Regions from separate parts of the Campylobacter volucris genome, predicted to be linked through region 2. Evidence: riboswitches for the same ligand, from Rfam matches in the RefSeq annotation. Region 2 holds a riboswitch; the other holds the start of a gene.

Region 1 (10,484 bases), 660 kb from region 2:
TTTATTAGTGTAAATTTTTTGATACTTTCCATTATTATCTAATTCATAAGCTAAATCATTATCACTAAGTTGTAATTTTAAAATTTGAGCCAATTTTGCACGAGAATGCTCATCAAATATAGGAGTCATAAGCTCCAAGCGTCTTTCTAAATTTCTTGGCATCCAATCAGCACTTGATATAAAATAATTTGGATGAGTATGTTTAAAATATAAAATTCTAGCATGTTCTAAATATTTTCCTACTATACTTCTAACCCTAATATTTTCACTATATCCTTTAACTCCAGGTTTTAAACAGCAAATTCCACGCACAATTAAATCAATTTTAACGCCTTTATTTGAAGCTTCATACAAAGCTTTAATCACATCAGCATCAACCAAAGCATTCATTTTAGCAATAATTACTCCCTCATTAGCATAACTTGCTTCAGTATTAATCATTTCTAAAATTCTTTCTTTAATTTGTTTTGGGCTCATAGATAATGTCTTTAAGCGACGACTTTTACTATACCCTGAAAGTATATGAAAAAAAGTTGTAGTATCTTGAGAATACTCTTCTTTTGAAGTAAAATAACTCACATCTGTATAAATTTTTGCCGAACTTGCATTATAATTTCCAGTGCTAAGATGATTATAAATTTTTAATTTATCACCTTCTTTTCTTATAACTTGAGCAAGTTTAGCATGCACTTTAAAACCAGTAATTCCATATATTACATGTGCTCCAGCATTTTCTAAAGACTTAGCCCAATGTAAATTATTTTCCTCATCAAAACGAGCTTTAAGCTCAACCATCACAGTAACTTGCTTTCCTTCGCTAGCTGCATCTATTAAAGCTTGAACGATATTGGAATTTTTTTCCACTCTATAAAGTGTCATTCTTATGGAAATAACTTTAGGATCCTTGCTTGCTTCTTTTATAAACTGATATACAGGCTCAAAGCTCTCATAAGGTTGAAAAATCAATACATCTTGTTTATCCATAGCTTTAAATATAGATAAATTTTCTCCAAAAGGAGGTAAAATTTTTGGAGTATATAAAGGACTTAATAGATGCGTAAATTCTTTATTAGCAACGATTTGCCATAATGATGATAAATTTAAAAGTATGTCATATTCATATATATCTTTATGAAATATATTCATGTGCGAGCTTAAAAATTCTATCAATTGCTCATCTGCATCTTTTTGAATTTGCAAACGAACAAAAGCTCCTTTTCTACGAAGTTTTAACCCCTGCTCTAAAATCATCATAAAATCATCTGCTTCTTCTTCTTCTATTTCCATATCTGCATTTCTAGTAACTCTAAAAGCAGCCGATGATAGCATTTTATATCCTGGGAAAATATGCTCTGTATGATGACGCACTATGCTTTCGATTGGAACATAGATATTTGAACTCACTTGACAAAATCTAGGCAAAACTCTAGGAATTCGTATCATTCCAAATTTTAAAAGCTCAGGGTGCATAGGATCGCAAAGTTTTACCGCCAAAGAAAAAGACAAATTATTTAAATGCGGAAAAGGATGAGTAGCATCAACAGCGATTGGAACTATCACAGGAAAAATATTTGAAAAAAACAACTCATCACACTGCTCTTTTAATTTTTCATCAAGATCTTCATAGGGTTTAATAAATAAATTTTCTTTTTCTAACTCTGATGTGATTTCACAAAAATACTTTTCAAGCGTAGATTTTTCTTCATGCAAATAATTTCTTATAGCTTTAAGTTGAGCCAAAGGAGACATTTCATCGTTACTTGCTGTGCTAACTCCAGCTACAAAAAGCTGTTTTAAACCTGCCACTCTAATCATATAAAATTCATCTAAATTAGTACAATATATAGCTATAAATTTGAGTTTTTCAAATAAAGGTAGATCTTTAGAGCACTGATCTAAAACTCTAGAATTAAAAGCTAACCAAGATAATTCTCTATTAATATACATAGATGAGTTAATTTGCATTTTATTTACCTTTAATTTTATAAACATATCTTAATTTTTTAAAATAATAAATTACATTATATATCAATAAGATTTTATTTTTAATTAAATTTTTATCAATGTTTTTTGTCTTGTAATTTTTAAAAGTATATTTTATATGATTTTATCAATATTTAATAATATGAAATTTTTATATTAATTTTTTTATAAAATTTTATATTTATAAAAAACACACTAGTGCAATTTTTTTATAATAATTAAATATCATAATTTTTATATTTTAGATTTAAAATTTTTTATTTATATTTAGTAAATTAAATATTTAAATATAATTTATAGTAATGTTTATTTTTAAGAATAATTTATAAATAAAGCTCAATATTGTTTATAAATTATTAGGACATTTTATATCCTTAAATCAATATTAAATAATATTTTGATAAAATTTTAAGTGCAACCAAATTTATATCTTAAATTATCAGGAGGAGCTTTGGGAGATAAAAAAGTATTTTCAAAACTTTTTAGTATTTTCTTATTCTTACTTTTAACCTTATTTGCGGTTGGTTTTTACACCTTTTATAATGCAAAAGGTGCTTCTTATCTTAGCAATGCTAGTGAATCTTGTAATAACTGTCATATTATGAATGAAGTTTATAATGATTATCTAGCTGCTCCACACTCTAAAAAAGTAAAGGGTGAAGCAAGGGCAACTTGTGTTGATTGTCACCTACCACATAGCTTTGTAGATAAATGGATTGCTAAAGCTCAAAGCGGTTTGGGGCATGCTTATGCTTTTACTTTTAAATTAGATGAATTACCAACCAACCTAACTGCAAATGAAAAAAGTAAAAAAATGGTGCAAGATAATTGCATTCGCTGTCATGCTGACTATGCTAGTGTAGCTATCAACGCAACAACTATGACTAATCCTCATAAGGATAGTTCTTTAAGCTGTGTTTCTTGTCACAATGGCGTAGGACATAAACGCGGATTTTAATTTTTAGGAGTTATAAATGAATAAAAAAAATCTTTTATACTTAGGTATAATTGCTTTGCTTGTTTTAATTTGTGCTGTTTTATGGCTTAATAATGATATAAGCAAAAAACAAAACGAAAGCGTAGGCGGAGTTATAAGTAAAAACTTCGTTGAAATGAGTGATGATAATCCTTCTTTTACTGAATGGGGTAAAAATTTTCCTGATTATTTAGATATGTATCTTACTGCACAAACCCAACAACCATTTGAAACAAATTTTGGCGGGAATTTAGCTTATTCAAAACTAATTCGCTATCCTCAACTTACCATACTTTGGGCAGGATATCCTTTTGCTCTTGATGCTAATGAAGAAAGAGGACACTTTTGGGTGCAAATTGACCAAATGGATACAGCAAGAAATAATAAAGATTTTCTAAACGCACATGGTTTTGCTAAATTTAATGGTCAACCAAGTGCTTGTATGAACTGCCATAGTGGATGGTCTCCTTGGCTTATAAAAAATGCACCAGGTGAAAATGAAAAAGAAAAATGGATAGCATTTAACTCAACCAAATATTGGACCTCTATTAAAAATATTCCAGCGGTAAATGGATACGAAGAAGGTTCTAAAGAACATAGCGGACCTCATGGTGGTAAAAGAATGGGTGTAACTTGTGCTGACTGTCACACTCCAAACAATATGAGCTTAAGACTTACAAGACCAGCAGCAATCAATGCTTTGGTAGAAAGAGGTTATGAAAGAGATCCTGAGCAAGGGGTGAAAGCATCAAGAGAAGAAATGCGAACACTGGTTTGTTCACAATGTCATGTGGAATATTATTTTAGACCAACAGGAGAAAAAGTAAAAGTTACTGGTGAGAGCATTACTAATGATTCTAGTAAAAAATGGTGGAATGGTACTCAAAAAACTTATGATGAATTTGATTCATGGAGAGATGGAAACAAACCGGTAGAAATTCAAGTAGATGGTTTAGAATTAGTCTTCCCATGGAGTGAGTGGAAAAAAGGACAACCATTTAGAATTGAAATGTTTGATGAGTATTATGATAAAATCAGAAGTGTTTTTGATAAAGACTGGTCACATAAATTAACAGAAGCTCCAATGATTAAAATTCAACACCCAGAAAGCGAACTTTATAGTGGTGGTGTTCATGCAGCAAATGGTGTAAGTTGTGCTGATTGTCATATGCCTTACATAAGAAAAGGTGCTAAAAAAATGACTCAACATAATATCACTTCACCTTTAAGCGATATCAATGCAGCTTGTAAGTCATGTCATACTCAAAGCGAAGATTATCTTAAAGCACAAATTAAAGATATTCAAAATTCAATCGCTTATGATTTAAGAACTGCTGAATATTCTATAGTTAGCTTAATCACAGATATCAAAACTATGCGTGATAAATTAGGACAAATACCTCAATACCAAGAAAATGGCAAAGCAGATGCGAAAAAAATCAATGATGTTCTTAAAGAAGTTTTAGAATTGCATAGAAAAGCACAAATGAGAGCAGATTTTGTTGGTGCTGAAAATTCTACAGGTTTCCATAATCCAAGAGAAGCTTCAAGAATGCTTTTACAAGCTGTGGATATGGCAAGAATGGCACAAACTAAATTAGTAGAAATCGCAAATGCAAATGCAATTAAAGATTTTAAAACTTCAAATTTAGGTTTTGAAGATATACAAAAATTCAATCCAGGACAAATTCGTTACAAAGTGGATTTAAATGGACATAAAGTAGGTGATCGTTACTATGAGCATGATAATGTTAATGGAGATCCTTCTCAAAAGCTTTTAGATAATGATAAAAATCTACAACCATACAATTATAAAGTCGTAGATAAATTATAATTTCAATCCCGTTTATAAACGGGATTGTTTCAATTTATTTTTTAATCAAGCTTACATCTTCGCCTTTTAAAATTTGATTCATTGTATTCATAGCACACATTTTTCCACACATAGAGCAAGAATTTAACTCATCAGGCTTTCTTTCGTTAAACATTTTTTTAGCTTTTTCTCCATCTATTGCAAGCTTAAACATCTTTTCCCAATCAATTTCTTGTCTTGCCTTACTCATTTCATCATCTATTTTTCTTTCTTTTGGAAGTTTAGCTATATCTCCAGCATGAGCAGCTATTTTTGTTGCTACTATGCCATCTCTAACATCTTCTAAATTTGGAAGTCTTAAATGTTCAGCAGGAGTTACATAGCAAAGCATATCAGCTCCAGCTGCTGCTGCAACTGCTCCACCTATAGCCCCACTTATATGATCATATCCTGCACCTATATCTGTTACCAAAGGCCCTAAAACATAAAATGGAGCTCCGTTGCAAATTCTTTTTTCTATTTGCATATTTGCTTTTATTTCATTTATAGCCATATGTCCAGGTCCTTCTATCATAATTTGCACATCTTGCGCCCATGCTCTTTTTGTGAGTAATGAAAGTTCTATCAATTCAGCTATTTGAGCACCATCGCTTGCATCGTGAGTACAACCTGGTCTTAGTGCATCTCCTAAAGATAAAGTTACATCAAATTCTCTACAAATTTCTAATAAATCATCATAGTATTCAAAAAATGGATTTTCGCAATCATTCATTTGCATCCAAGCATAAAGAACAGATCCACCTCTTGAAACTATATTTGTGATTCTATCACATTCTTTAAATACTCTTGCCGCACGAGAATTTATACCAGCATGAATTGTCATAAAATCAACTCCGCTTTTTGCATGATGATAAACTACATCTAAAAAATCTTTAGCTTTAATATCTTTTAAATCTTTTTCCAAAAATCCAACTGCATCATATACAGGAACAGTTCCTATCATAGCTTTTGAAGTAGCTATTAACTCATCTCTAAAATGACTTGTTTTACCATAATTGCTAAGATCCATTATAGCTTCTATATTAAATTTGTGTGCTAAATGAACTTTTTGCATTTCTTCACTATAATCTATACAATCATTTGAAACACCTAAATTTACATTTACTTTTGTGCGAAGTCCAAAACCTATACCATTTGGATCTAAGGCTTTATGATTTATATTCGCTGGTATTATGATTTTTCCACTCGCTATATTTTCAAGTAAAAAATCTTGACTAACTTGCTCTTTTTGTGCAACGATTTGCATTTGTTTTGTAAATATGCCTTCTTTGGCATAACTCATTTGAGTTTTATTCATTTTTTATCCTTATTTATAATTTGGATAAATGAAGGGTTATGTGAGTAGTTGATAAATTTTCCCAACGCTAGCATTATCTAGTTCTGGTTCGGTCTAAGCTTTTAGCTTACTCTCAGCCTGTATCACAAGCTCCCGTCATTTACATTTTAAGTATAGCGTAGAAAATTTAAATTTTTTAATTTTTGAGTTTATTTTTTGCTTGCTTACTAAATTTGAGTAATTCTTCTGTAGTTTTAATATAAAATGGAATTTTACCCATACAATATTTTAAAATTTCACAAGCTGCTAAAGCATCGCTTAAAGCTCTATGATGAGGATATTGTATATTTAAAAGTTCTTTTAAGGCTTCAAGTCCATATTTTGGACTTTCAATACATTTTTTCGCAAGATCTATAGTGCAAATTTTTCTATTTAACAATACACCAAAACCATTTTCTTGCATCACTTTAGATAAAAAATTATAATCAAAACGAACATTATGTGCTACAAAAATAGAATCTTTTAAAAATAATTTAAATTCACTCAAAACTTGTTTTAAAGAAGGAGAATCTTGCACCATTGCTGTTGTAATTCCTGTTAATTCTGTGATATTTTCCGGAATTTCATCAACCTTGATAAAACTCTCAAAACGACCTATTTCTTGAAAATTTTGAATTTTTATTGCTCCAATTTCTATAATTTTTCCACTTTTTATACTTCCGGTACTTTCTATATCTACTATGCAAAAAATTTCATCTTTTATTTTTGTGCTTTTTGTATTTAAACAAATTTCATTATTTTTATTTAAATTCACACCAAGCCCTAAAAGCTCTAAAGTATGTATATCAAAATCATAACAAGATAATTCTTCAATTTTTTCTAATTCTTTAACAACCCAAGCAAATGATTTATTTTCTTTGCTTAGCTTATTAACTAAATCATCGATTTGTTGGTGGCTCAAAATTCACACTTTAAAGAATTTATAGCAGTCTTTTTATCTTGCGAAGAAAAAATATAACTCCCTGCAACTAAAATATCCGCTCCAGCTTCATCTAAATCAGGTGCATTTAGTCCATTTACCCCGCCATCAACCTCTATGAAAACTTTTAGATTTCTTTGATCAATCATTTGTCTTAAATGGCGAATTTTTTCATAAACTAAAGGCAAAAATGATTGCCCTCCAAAACCAGGATTAACACTCATTAAAAGCACCATATCAACAAATTCTAAGATATGTTCTATACTAGAAATAGGAGTATGAGGATTTAAAACAATAGCAGGGCAAATTCCATTTTTTCTTAAATATTCACAAACTCTAATAGGATGATTTTCGGCTTCTACATGAAAACTAATAAATTTTGGTTTTAATGGTATAAAAAAATCTATAAATTTATTCACATCATTTACCATTAAATGAACATCTAAAGGAACTGAGCTAATTTTGCTAATATTTTCTAATACACAAGGTCCAAAGGTAAAATTTGGCACAAAATATCCATCCATCACATCAATATGCAATAAATCAGCTCCAGCTTGACACACTTCTTTAATTTCATTTTCTAAATTTAAAAAATTTGCTGAAAGCAAACTTGGTGCTATATACATAAATATTCTCCAAATTAACTACTAAATAATAATTTTATCATACTTAACATCAATATTTTCTTTATTTATTTTTTAAATATTTGATTTTTTTAAGCTTAGTTTAGATACAATTTCAAAAATTTTATAAAACAAATAAGGAAATATCAACATGTCAAGAATTTGTCAAATCACTGGAAAAGGACCTATGGTAGGTAATAATGTAAGCCATGCGAATAATAAAACCAAAAGACGCTTTTTACCAAATTTAAGAACTATTCGTATCACTTTAGAAGATGGAACTACAAGAAAAGTTAGAGTAGCAGCTTCAACTTTAAGAACCCTTAAAAAACAAAACAACAAATAATTGCTAATCATTACATTATTTAAAGAGGAATTAATATGTCTTTTTTAAAAAAGCTTCAAAAATTCCTCAATTGGTCTCCTTCTCCAAAACCCGCAATTAATCTCAATGATGAACTTTACGAACAACTTAAATTTTTAAGAATTCCACTTATTGCTATCGTCATTATGACACTTGTAGGGGCTTTTGGATATATGCTCACTAGTAATTTTGATCTTAATGATGCTATATATCAAGCAGGGATGACTTTTACAACACTAGGATATGCTGAGATAAACCCCATACCAACAGCAGGAAGAATTTTTACTATTTTATATGTGCTATCAACTTTTACCATTTTTACATTTTGCATGGGTTTGGTTATAGAAATAGTAAAAAAAGGAATTTTATCTAAAATTATAAAGGAAAGAAGAATGCTTCATAAAATTGCAAGATTAAAAAATCATTTTGTTATATGCTATCATAATGATTTTACCATAGAATTAACGCGGCAGTTTAGAGAAAATCATATTCCTTTTGTTGTAGTTGATGAAATAGAAAATTTTAGCGAGATAGCAGAAAAATACAACTATCCTTATTACATAGAAAGTGCGCCACATACAAATCTTGCTTTCTTAAAAACTAATCTTTCTAGTGCAAAAGGAGTAATTACTCTAAGCAACAACATCGCAGATAATATCGCTATCATAGCATCTGTAAGATTATTTGAAAAAGAATTACAAAGAATTAACCCATATTTCATACTTGCAAGTTCAAACAATGAAGACGAAACAGAAAAACTAAAAAAACTTGGAGCAAATTCCATAGTATCTGCTACAAAATTAGTAGCTCAAAGGCTAAGTGCAATGTCAGCAAGACCTGATATGGAAAATCTTTTAGAAAATTATCTTTACAAGAAAAATAGTCCTATTGATCTTGAAGAAGTTAAAATTCCAGATGGTTCTTGGGTGAGATTTAAAAGATTAAAAGAAATTCATCTTAGAGATATGGCTAATGTTAGCATAGTTGGAATTATCGAAAATAAAAAATTCACACCTATGCCAAGAGGTGATACACTTATTGGAACAGGAGCAAAATTATTAATCATCGGGACAGCTGATAGCATAAAAATAGCTAAAAAAATCATTAAAAACAAACAAAAGCCTAACGAGTTAAAATATATTTAATTTTTTTAAGTTATAATCCAACTTAAGGTAAATAAAAAATAAAAAGGGGTTCCCATGCTACATGAGTTTAGAGATTTAATCACTCAATTAAAAGGTAAAGATATGCACTTTGATAAACTTTTTGAAGAGCATAACAAACTTGACCACAAAATAAAAGATGCAGAAGAAGGTAGAATTCACTTAGATAGTTTAGAAATCTCAAATCTTAAAAAAGAAAAATTAAGATTAAAAGATGAGTTAAATACTTATTTGTCAAACTACAATAAATAGGATATACCAATGTTTGGCAATAAACAACACTTAAAAACTATTGAAAAGTTAAAACAAGAAATCAAGGCTTTAGAAGAAAAAAATCACAAATTAGAACTTCAAAACAAAGAGCTTCTAGAAAAACAAAATATAGAAAATGACAATACTCAAGATAATTCTTTTGAAAGAAAAATATTAGATTTACTTTTTGAAGGTGCTTTAAAAGGCATTAGCAATGTTCAAGCTGATATGCAAAATAATGTCAATAAAGCAGATATTATTTCTGAACATTCTGTATCTTCTTTAAGCGATATGCAAGAATTAAATTCAACCACGCATTCTATCATCTCCTCTTTGCAAAGTATTATAGAATCAGCAAATCGCTCTCGAGATACAGCAGGAAATTTACACAGAAGTGTTGATGAAATTACCAATGTCATTGGTTTAATCAAAGATATTTCTGATCAAATTAATCTTTTAGCATTAAATGCTGCTATTGAAGCAGCGCGTGCTGGAGAGCATGGCCGTGGATTTGCTGTTGTTGCTGATGAAGTTAGAAAATTAGCTGAAAGAACACAAAAAGCAACTGCTGAAGTAGAAATGAATATAAATTTATTAAAACAAAATGCCAATGAAATGCACTCTCAAAGCGAACAGGTAGAAAAAGTATCTTTAGAATCTAATGAACATATAGTTCAATTTTCAAATAAATTTACCCAACTAATCGAAAGTGTTAATTCCACTAGCTCAAATGCCAAACAAATTACTTCAGAAATTTTTATTTCTCTTGCAAAATTAGATCATATTATGTTTAAGCTAAATGGATATAACGAAATTTTACATGTTTCAGGTAAAACTCTTTCTGATCATTTAAGTTGCAGACTTGCAAAATGGATTGCAGGCATTGGAAAAGAAAGATTTTCAAGTGGTAGAGCTTTTGGAAAATTAAACATTCCTCATCAAAAAGTACATGAAAACATTAATCAAGCTATAACCTTAGCACATAATGAGCAAAT
Region 2 (10,484 bases):
CGATAGAATGGAAGCAGTAAGATTAATTCATGATGGTAAAAAATGTTTAGGAGCTATTGCTAGAGATTTAACTAATGGGGAATTAATCGCTTATGTTGCAAGAGGAACTATGATAGCAACAGGTGGTTATGGAAGAATCTACAAACAAACTACAAATGCTGTTATTTGTGAAGGAACTGGAGCGGCTATTGCTTTAGAAACTGGACTTTGCAGGTTATCAAATATGGAAGCGGTGCAATTTCACCCAACTCCTATAGTTCCTAGTGGAATTTTATTAACCGAAGGTTGTAGAGGTGATGGTGGTATCTTAAGAGATGTTGATGGATATCGTTTTATGCCTGATTATGAGCCAGAGAAAAAAGAACTTGCAAGTAGGGATGTTGTAAGTCGTAGAATGATGGAGCATATTAGAAAAGGAAAAGGTGTAAAAAGCGCTTATGGCGATCATTTATGGCTTGATATTTCAATTTTGGGTCGTGCTCATGTTGAGAAAAATTTAAGAGATGTTCAAGATATTTGTAAAACTTTCAATGGTATAGATCCAGCTGATGAAGGTCCTAAAGGTTGGGCTCCTGTTTTACCAATGCAGCATTATTCAATGGGTGGAATTAGAACTAAACCAACTGGTGAGAGCCAATGGCTAAATGGTCTTTTTGCATGTGGAGAAGCAGCTTGTTGGGATATGCATGGTTTTAATCGTTTAGGTGGAAATTCATGTTCAGAAACTGTTGTTGCAGGTATGATTGTTGGTGATTATTTTGCACAATATTGTAAAGAAAATGGTTCAGAAATTGATACTAATATCGTTAAATCTTTCCTTACTAAAGAATATGATTATTTAAAATCTCTTGTAAGTAAAGAAGGTAAACATGATGTGTTTGAAATTAAAAACAGAATGAAAGATATTATGTGGGAAAAAGTTGCTATCTTTAGAACAGGTAAAGGACTTGAAGAAGCTGTTAAAGAGCTTGAAGAGTTATATCATAAATCATTGGATTTAAAAGTACATGATAAAGAATTAAAATGTGCTAATCCAGAGCTTGAAGAAGCTTATAGAGTGCCAAGAATGCTTAAGATTGCTCTATGTGTTGCATATGGTGCTTTACTTAGAACAGAAAGTAGGGGAGCTCATTATAGAGAAGATTATCCAAAAAGAGATGACTTAAATTGGATGAAAAGAACTAATACTTACTGGGTAGAAGGTGAGAGTATGCCAAGAGTTGAGTATGAAGATCTTGATATTATGAAAATGGAAATTCCACCTGCATTTAGAGGATATGGTGCAAAAGGAAATATCATAGAAAATCCATTAAGCGAAAAACGCCAAGCTGAAGTAGATGCAATTCGTGAAAAAATGGAAGCTGAAGGCAAAGGAAGATATGAAATTCAACATGCGTTAATGCCTTATGAATTACAAGCTAAATTTAAAGCACCAAATCAAAGAATAGGAGTTGATTATGAGTAGAAAATTAACAATAAGAGCATTTAAATATAATCCATTGAGTAAAATTTCTAAGCCTCATTTTGTTACTTATGAGCTTGAAGAAACTCCATTTATGACTATTTTTGTGTGCTTAACTCAAATTAGAGAAAAAATGGATGCTGATTTGAGTTTTGACTTTGTTTGTAGAGCAGGAATTTGTGGAAGCTGTGCTATGATGATTAATGGTAAGCCAAAACTAGCTTGTAAAACTTTAACAAAAGACTATGAAGATGGTGTTATAGAGCTTATGCCATTACCTGCTTTTAGACATATAAAAGATTTAAGTGTAAATACAGGCGAGTGGTTTGATAGTATGTGCAAACGCGTTGAAAGCTGGGTACATAATGAAAAAGAAACAGATATTTCTAAACTTGAAGAGCGTATAGAGCCTGAAGTTGCAGATGAAACTTTTGAGCTTGATCGTTGTATAGAGTGTGGAATTTGTGTTGCTTCTTGTGCTACTAAGTTGATGAGACCTGATTTTATAGCAGCAACTGGACTTTTAAGAACAGCTAGATATCTACAAGATCCACACGATCATAGAACTATAGAAGATTTTTATGAGTTAGTTGGTGATGATGATGGAGTATTTGGTTGTATGTCTTTACTTGCATGTGAAGATAATTGCCCTAAGGAATTACCTCTACAAAGTAAAATAGCTTATATGAGAAGACAGCTTGTCGCTCAAAGAAACAAATAATCCTAGCCCCTTAGATAAAGGGGCTATTAAAACATTACTCAAGCAAATTTGGCAAAATCATAGTGTTTTTCTCGATATAAATTGTATATTTGAACAAGACATTATAGATGCTCAAAAAGCTGCAATTATTTTAAGTACAAATTTAAACAATTATGAAAGATTTAGTGCTTTAAAAGAATTTAAAAAAATTATTAAAGATTTAAATTTGCGTTTGGATCTTTATAATATACAATATGCTCAAGTTTGTTTTATTAATGCTTTAAAACTTGCAATGATTGATAAAAATGAAGTTTTAAAATTCTTAGAAAATTTGCAAAAAATTACAGATAATTCTTTAATGTATGCTTTTATTTTAGGTATAGAAAGTGCAAAAAAAGACTATAAAAAAGAAATTTTTAATGCACATCAAAATTTAGACTTAATTAATCAAAATTTACAAAATTTATGCAAAGATGAAAATACTAAAAAAACCTTGCAAGAATCTTTACTCAAATTTGCACAAGTAGATTTTTCCATAGCAGTTACAGGTGTGGTAAATGCTGGAAAATCTAGTATGCTTAATGCACTTTTAAAAAAGAACTTTTTAGGAGTGTCTAATGTCCCTGAAACAGCAAATTTAACCATTTTAAAATACGGACAAAATCAAAAAGCTAAAATTTATTTTTGGAATCAACAAGAATGGCAAAATATCTTAAAAAGCTCTACTAATAATGAAGATATGCTAAATTTACTCAAAGAGTTAAAGCATGATTTTAATCTTGATGAGTATATCAAAGAAGAAAATAAAATCATAGAAGTTGATTTTGATTTATTAAAAGAATACACAAGTGCAAAAAATAAAATTTCAGCATTAATCAAGCAGATTGAAATTTATTCTTTGCTTGATTTTTTAAAAGATAATGTTTATATAGTTGATACCCCAGGCCTTGATGATATAATCATTCAAAGAGAACTTTTAACAAAAGAATATATCCAAAAGGCTGATTTTTTAATCCACCTTATGAATGCTTCTCAAAGTTTAAGCCAAAAAGATTGCGATTTTATTATAGAATGTTTGCTAACTTCAAGAGTGAGTAAGCTTTTAATAGTGCTTACTAAGGCTGATTTGCTAAGTGAAAAAGACTTGCAAGAAGTGATTGCTTACACTAAAAATAAACTCAAAGAATCTTTAAAAGCAAAAAATTTAGATGTAAATTTGATTTTAAATATAGAATGTATTTGTATTTCTTCTAAATTCGCTAATGATTTTTATCAAAAAAATGAAGGAAATTTAGAAAAAAGCAATATTTTGTCTTTAGAGAATTTAATTCATAAAAGTTTATATGAAAAAAATACCATTGCCATGCAAGCTTATAAAAAAGAATTGTTGCTTATTGCTAATTTACTTATACAAAAAATTGACACAGAAAATAAAATGCTAAATTTTAAAAATTATGAATTAGGCGAAGAAAATCAAAAACTTATTAATGAATTTAAAAATTTGCAAAATAAATTAGAGCAGGTTAAAGAAGAATTAGAACACATTTTTACTTTAAAAGATGATGGCAAAGATGAAACTAGTGCTCTTTTGCGTTTGCTTGCTAAAAAATTACAAGAAAAAATCATCGATGAGTTAAAATATAATCAAAACAATAAAAAGAAAAACGATATATCTCGTTTAAATACCATTATAGAAACGACTTTAAAAGATGGAATTTTTGATCTTTTAAGAGAATTAAAATATGAAAGTCAATTAAAATTAGATGAAATTAAAAATAATTTAAGTTTAAAATATGACTTTTTAAATGATATATTAAAATCAAATCATAGCGATTTTAAAAATTTAGTCCAAGAAAAAATTGATAATATCTTTAATAATGATATATTATTTAATTTAAAAGCTAGTTTGATTGAAAGTATTCATCAAACAAATGATATATATAAATTGCATTTAGAGCAACAAATTTTAGATAAATTAAATGAACTAAATATACAAAATTTAGCCCAAAACATCAAAAATAATCAAGAATTTATTATACTTTTAAAAACAAAACTAGCCCAATATGAAAAAGAACAAGAGCTAAAATTTAAAGATTTAAAAGAGCTTATTTTAAGTGTAGAAAATAATGAGCAAAAATCAAAAGAACTTTTAAATCAAAATCAAAAAACACTAGAGCAATTGCAAAATTTAAAAATGGAACTTTTAAATGCAAAATAATTTAATTTTTGATTTTATAAAAGCTTATGAGAATTTATATTGTCAAAAATTTGATGAGAATTTCCAAGGGCGATTGTTAGCTATAAAAGCTAGTTTTTGCGAGCCTAGTTTGCGTTTGAATTTAGAATTTTTAAAAGAAATTGATGAAATTATTTTTAGCTATAAAAGACCTATCAATATAGCAATCATAGGTCAATTTTCAAGCGGAAAATCCACACTTTTAAATTTAATCTTACAAAAAGAATGCTTACCAACTGGTGTGGTGCCTGTAACTTTTAAGCCTACATTCTTAAGATATGCAAAAAATTATTTTTTAAGAGTTGAATACGAAGATGGAAGTGATGAGATAGTTGATATAGAAGAACTTTGTAAATTTAGCGATCAAAGAAATGAGATCAAACCAACTAAAAGTTTACATCTTTTTGCTCCTATTGAGCTTTTAAAAAATATTACCCTTATAGACACTCCTGGTTTAAATGCAAATGATATTGATACGCTTACTACCTTTAAAGAACTTTCTTTTATGCATAGTGCTATATGGTTAAGTTTGATTGATAATGCTGGTAAAAAAAGTGAAGAAGAGGCTATAAAGGCAAATGCTTTGCTTTTAAAGCGTGGTGGAATTTGTGTTTTAAATCAAAAAGACAAGCTTAGTGAAAATGAATTAGAAAATGTTTTACAATATGCTCATTTAGTGTTTGATAAGTATTTTACAAAGCTTATTGCTATTTCTTGTAAAGAAGCTAAAGAAGATTTGCAAAAGTCTAATGTGCCTTTGCTTTATCAGTATTTACAAGAGCTTGATTTTGAGCATATAAAAAAAGAATTTATCAAAGAAAAGCTTGAAAATTTATGCTTTGTGTTGTTAAATCAATATGATTTTTTTATAAAAAATTTAGAAAATTTAAATGCGAAATTTGATTCTTTTGCTAAAAATAAGAATTTAGAAGAGCAAATTAACATCTTAAATCATACTTGCCTTGAAAAATTAAAATTAGTTAGTGATAAAATCGCAAAAGAGATTTTAAAATTTATTAAAGAAAAAGATAGCAGTTATTATAAAAAAGCACAAGGCTTGTTTAAGAAAAATCTATACGAAAAGGTTGATTATAAAGCCCCGTATTTATCTAGTGATGATGCATTTTTAGCAATGTTTTACAATAGCGATACTATGAACAAAGAATTTAAAAAAATGAAAAATGAAATTGCTTTGGAGTTTAGTGAGTTAAAAAAAGGATTTTTAGCATATTTTTCGAATTTACAAGAACAAATTTTACTTTTTAAATCCCAATTTTCAAATTTAAAAAAAGAAGAATCTTTGCAAAGTGATGATGAATTTGCTTATTTTAGAAGTTTTGCTAGTGCGGCTGAAGAAATTTTTATAAAAGATTTTAAAGAATTATTGTTTGAGAGTGAATTAGAACTTGATTTATTTTTGGAAAAATTAAATTTAAAAGCATTAGCTAATTATGAAAATGCGACTAAACTTGCATTGGGATTTTTTAGCACTAAGATGAATGCAAGTAAAGAATTTTATGAGCTTGATAGTGCTGAATTTAGTTTGTATCATCCAAAAGCAAGTGAAATTTATCAAAGAGTATTAGTAGAATTAAATGTGCATGAATTTGAAGATTTGCTTTTAAATAAACCTGTGATTTTAAAAATTTATAAAAATTATATGCAAACTTATGAAAGTCTCATCCAAGATAAAAAGACATATATACAAAATTTAAAAAATGAATTTGAAATCAAAAAAGAAATGGTATCAAAAATTAAAGAGCAAATTTCTAAACTTAATTGACATAAATGTGTTTTAAGATAAACTTAAAACACTAAAATTATTTTTCATTGTTTTTTTCTTTGCTTTTTTTCCAAAAGTGTAAAGCTACTCCACATAAACCACCTACTATAGCAGCAAGAAAAAGTTGAGTGATAAAATCCATATAAGTCCTTTGTTGTAAAAATATTTGGTATTATATTTATTTATGATTAATCATTTAATATTTAATTAATTTTTCGTTTTAAATAGTATTTTTGTAAGCTTTATAAATAAGCACTTTCGCTTTTTTATTTGAGTTTAAGTAAAAAATATCTGATTTTGCTTCATTTAAAGTCGCACTTGCTAGAAATGGTAAAGATATATTTTTTAATGGATATTTTAAATTCTTAGAATTAAATTTTATATTTTTATCAAAACAAAATATAGATATTTGTTCGCCTTTATAGCTTTGTATTTTGCAAGGAGTTTCATAAAATTTAAATTCTCCATAATCGCTTTTTATAGTTAAATTTTTACAATCTTTGCTGTATTTTATCATTAAAGAAATATTAGCTAAGGTATGATCTTCTCTTTTTCCAGTGCTTGCCAAAAATACAAATTCATCAAAACCTAAATTTAAACAATGATAAAAAGCTTTTGATAAATCATTACTCATTTGTTCTTTTATATGTATTAATTTATCTTTATATTTTTCTTTTAATTCTTTGCTTATGCTATCTAAATCGCCTATTATTAAATTTGGCATTATTTTTAATTTATCAAGATACTTAATAGCTCCGTCGCAAACTGCTATAAAATTTGCTTTTTTTAGTTCGTTTATTATTGATTTTTTTATAGGAAATTCTCCATTTGCTATTATGTAAGCTTTCATTGTGCTTGTTTTTTCCATATGAAAAAATAATAAATTCCTATAATAAAAAATACTAAAGTATTTAAAAGTTGAGCTATGCTTTCTTTGCTTTGTTCAAAAATCAAAAACCAAATTATTAAAGAACTTATATTTGCTAAAGTTACTAAAAAATAACTCTCCATATATCTTTTAACTTGCATATAAAAGGCTATTAATTGTCCCATAACAGCAAAAGAATTTAAAAAAATAAAACTAGCATTCATATTTTTCAATATATAAGCATAGATTATAGTTGATATTATTGTTATAATAGCATATATCAATCTTTGATTATTTTTTAATTTTGTTATTATTATTTTGGTTTTTTCTTTGTTTTGATTATTTTTCCAATTATAAATTCCATAGATATTAATAGGCAAATAAAAAAGATTTAACATAACATCGCCGTATAATTTTAACTCATAAGCTATATATGCATAAGATGTAGAATATAAAATTCCAAAAACAAAACAAATCATCTTGCCAGCACCAGCAAAAAATACATATAGCACAGCACAAAAAGCACTAAAAATACTTAAACAATCTCCACCGCTAATATAACTTAAGATACCTATAATGCTTAAAGTTGTAAAAAGTGTTAAGTAAAATTTAAAAGATGAAATAAATTGTAGTTTTAAATTCATAAAATCTTTCCTTTCGCGAGCATTATCTCACAAGTTATAAGGGTATAATCTCAGCCTTAGCACCCCTTGATTTTAATTTATAATGATACAAATATATTAGTAATTTTAATTGTTTTTTTGTAAGAAAATTTAAGCTTTTTGGTTAAAAATTAACACAAAAAGCTTTTTGATTATTCATCATTCATATCGATAACATAACGAAATTTTGCTTCACCATTTGTTAGTTTTTTGTAAGCTTCATCTATTTGTTCAGGTTTTATTAGTTCAATTTCAGGATAAATTTCATTTTTTATTGAAAAATCAAGCATTTCTTGAGTTTCTTTTATGCCACCTATTAATGAACCATAGATTTTTTTATTTGCATTAAATACAAATTCATTTGCACTGATTTTAGGGCTTATATCATGCGGTGGTAAGCCAACTATACATAATTCTCCGCCTATTTTTAAAAGTTTCATATAAGCACTTATATCATAAGGAGTTGGTATAGTTGAAATGATAAGATCAAATCTTTCATTTATATTTTCTGTGCTTGTGTAAAATTCACTAGCTCCAAGTTCAATTGCTTTTTGCTTTTTATTTTCATTTCTTGCAAAAATACTTACTTTAGCACCCATTTTAATAGCATATTTTAAAGCCATTACTCCAAGACCGCCAAAACCTGCTATGGCTACTTTTGAACCTTCTTTTATTTTAGAAAATTTAAGCGGAGAATAAGTAGTAATACCAGCACAAAGTAAAGGTGCTACTTTTTCTAAAGGTGCATTATTTGGCACTTTTATGGCAAATTTTTCACTTACTACTATATTGTTAGAGTATCCACCATAAGTATTTTCATTATCGTGAAATACATCTTTACTATTGTAAGTGTATATGGTTTTTCCATTTTGGCAAAATTGTTCCAATGATGCTTTGCAAGCTTCACATTCCCCGCATGAATTTACCATACATCCAACACCTGCTAAATCACCCACTTTAAATTTACTTACTTTTCCACCTACTGCTATAACTTCTCCTGCTATTTCATGTCCAGGCACACAAGGATAAGTAGCTTTTCCCCATTCACTTCTTGCTGTGTGTATATCGCTATGACAAATTCCTGAATATTTTATAGCTATTAATACGTCATTTTTTCCTATTTTATGACGAGTAAATTCAAATGGAGTAAATTTAGCATCTTTGCTAAGCATAGCATAACCTTTACTTTTTATGCGTCCATTTTCTAAAAATATTTTAGAATCCATTTTATTTCCTTTCATTTTTTATGTAATTATAGAAAAATATACTAAATGTTGTATTTTTATAATTGTTATATTAATAATTTTTATTTTTAGTATAATTTTGTAAAAAATTCTTTGGATGAGATATGAAAAATTATTCAGAAGATGATACTAGAGTTAAATTTATAGATACAAAGCTTTATGAGAGTTCTTATAAAGAAGAAAATATTAGACGAAATTATTATTTTACAGATGGTAGAAAACTTTTAGGCGGTAAAAGAGGTGAAAGAAAATTTGCTGATTATTTGCTTAGATATGAAGGTAATAACCTTGCTATAATAGAAGCAAAAAAACTCAGTAAAGATCCACTAGATGGCTTATCTCAAGGCATAGAATATGCAAAAATTTTAAATATATCTTTTGTATATAGTAGCAATGGAGAAAAAATTTACGAATACGATATGAGAAGCCACAAAGGAGAATACATAGACAAATTCCCAAGTCCAAAAGAGCTTTTTGGTAGAATTTATGGCAATGTCAAAGAATGGCAATACAGGCTTTTAACTCAAAATGTTATGTATATTCCGCAAAAAGAATTAAGATATTATCAAAAAATAGCCATAGATAAAGTCATAGAAGCCATCATAAATGATAAAAATAGAATTTTACTCACTCTTGCTACTGGCACAGGAAAAACTACTATAGCTTTTAATTTATGCTATCGTTTGCTAGAAGCAAGATGGAATAAAGAAAACAAAGATCAAAAACCTAAGATATTGTTTTTATGCGATAGAGTAAGTTTAAGAGATCAAGCCTTAGGAGAATTTAATCCCATAGAAAGTGATTGTAAGGCAATTAGCGCCCAAGAGATAAAGAAAAATAATGGAAAAATCATAACAAATGCAAATGTTTTCTTTGGAATTTATCAAAGCTTAGCCGCAAATTCAAAAGAACAAGAAAACACTCAAGAAGAACAAGAGAGTAAATTTTATCTTCAGTATCCAAAAGATTTTTTCGATCTTATCATCATAGATGAGTGCCACAGAGGTGGAGCAAACGAAGAAGGAAGTTGGAGAGCTGTGCTTGAGTATTTTTCTTATGCGACTCAGCTTGGCTTAACCGCTACACCAAAAAAAGAAGAAAATATAGACACTTATGAGTATTTTGGTGAGAGTGTTTATGATTATAGTCTTAAAAGTGGTATTGAAGATGGATTTTTAACACCTTATAAAGTCAAACTCATAAAAACAACTTTGAGTGATGGCTATACTTATAATCCTGATGATTTGATACAAGGTGAACTTGAAAAAGGATTTTATAAACAAAGTGAATTTGAAAGAAATATTTTTTTACCAAACTATAATGACTTTATCGCTAAGAAAATTTTAGAATTTATAAATCCTATGGATAAAACTATAATTTTTTGTGCAAATCAAACTCACGCAAGCGAAGTAAAAAGAGCTATAGATAAATATAAAAGTGTTAAAAGAGATGATTATTGTGTAAGAGTTACTAGCGATGAAGGTAAAATAGGGCTTGATTATTTGAAATTGTTTCAAGATAATGATAAA

What was found. Region 2 has a riboswitch for thiamine pyrophosphate ahead of pnuC (nicotinamide riboside transporter PnuC). Riboswitches for the same ligand answer to the same signal wherever they lie in the genome.
Region 1: linked by a shared signal. The riboswitch ahead of thiC (phosphomethylpyrimidine synthase ThiC) and the one ahead of pnuC (nicotinamide riboside transporter PnuC) in region 2 are both predicted to bind thiamine pyrophosphate.

The regions. Positions count from the first base shown of each region.
Region 1 covers NZ_CP043428.1:954,888-965,371, forward strand. The annotation lists gene CVOLT_RS05055 (RNA degradosome polyphosphate kinase) at 1-1,965, opposite strand, end outside; gene nrfH (cytochrome c nitrite reductase small subunit) at 2,435-2,941, shown strand; gene CVOLT_RS05065 (ammonia-forming cytochrome c nitrite reductase subunit c552) at 2,958-4,793, shown strand; gene thiC (phosphomethylpyrimidine synthase ThiC) at 4,828-6,129, opposite strand; TPP riboswitch at 6,171-6,275, opposite strand; gene CVOLT_RS05075 (3'-5' exonuclease) at 6,305-7,069, opposite strand; gene rpe (ribulose-phosphate 3-epimerase) at 7,066-7,713, opposite strand; gene rpmB (50S ribosomal protein L28) at 7,862-8,056, shown strand; gene CVOLT_RS05090 (potassium channel family protein) at 8,092-9,219, shown strand; gene CVOLT_RS05095 (HP1242/YdcH family protein) at 9,274-9,489, shown strand; partial or broken gene CVOLT_RS08215 (methyl-accepting chemotaxis protein) at 9,889-10,176, shown strand; gene CVOLT_RS08220 (CZB domain-containing protein) at 10,276-10,484, shown strand, end outside.
Region 2 covers NZ_CP043428.1:298,111-308,594, forward strand. The annotation lists gene CVOLT_RS01655 (fumarate reductase flavoprotein subunit) at 1-1,465, shown strand, start outside; gene CVOLT_RS01660 (fumarate reductase iron-sulfur subunit) at 1,458-2,183, shown strand; gene CVOLT_RS01665 (dynamin family protein) at 2,161-4,380, shown strand; gene CVOLT_RS01670 (dynamin family protein) at 4,370-6,181, shown strand; gene CVOLT_RS01675 (thiamine diphosphokinase) at 6,402-7,031, opposite strand; gene pnuC (nicotinamide riboside transporter PnuC) at 7,028-7,693, opposite strand; TPP riboswitch at 7,684-7,770, opposite strand; gene CVOLT_RS01685 (NAD(P)-dependent alcohol dehydrogenase) at 7,864-8,937, opposite strand; gene hsdR (EcoAI/FtnUII family type I restriction enzme subunit R) at 9,060-10,484, shown strand, end outside.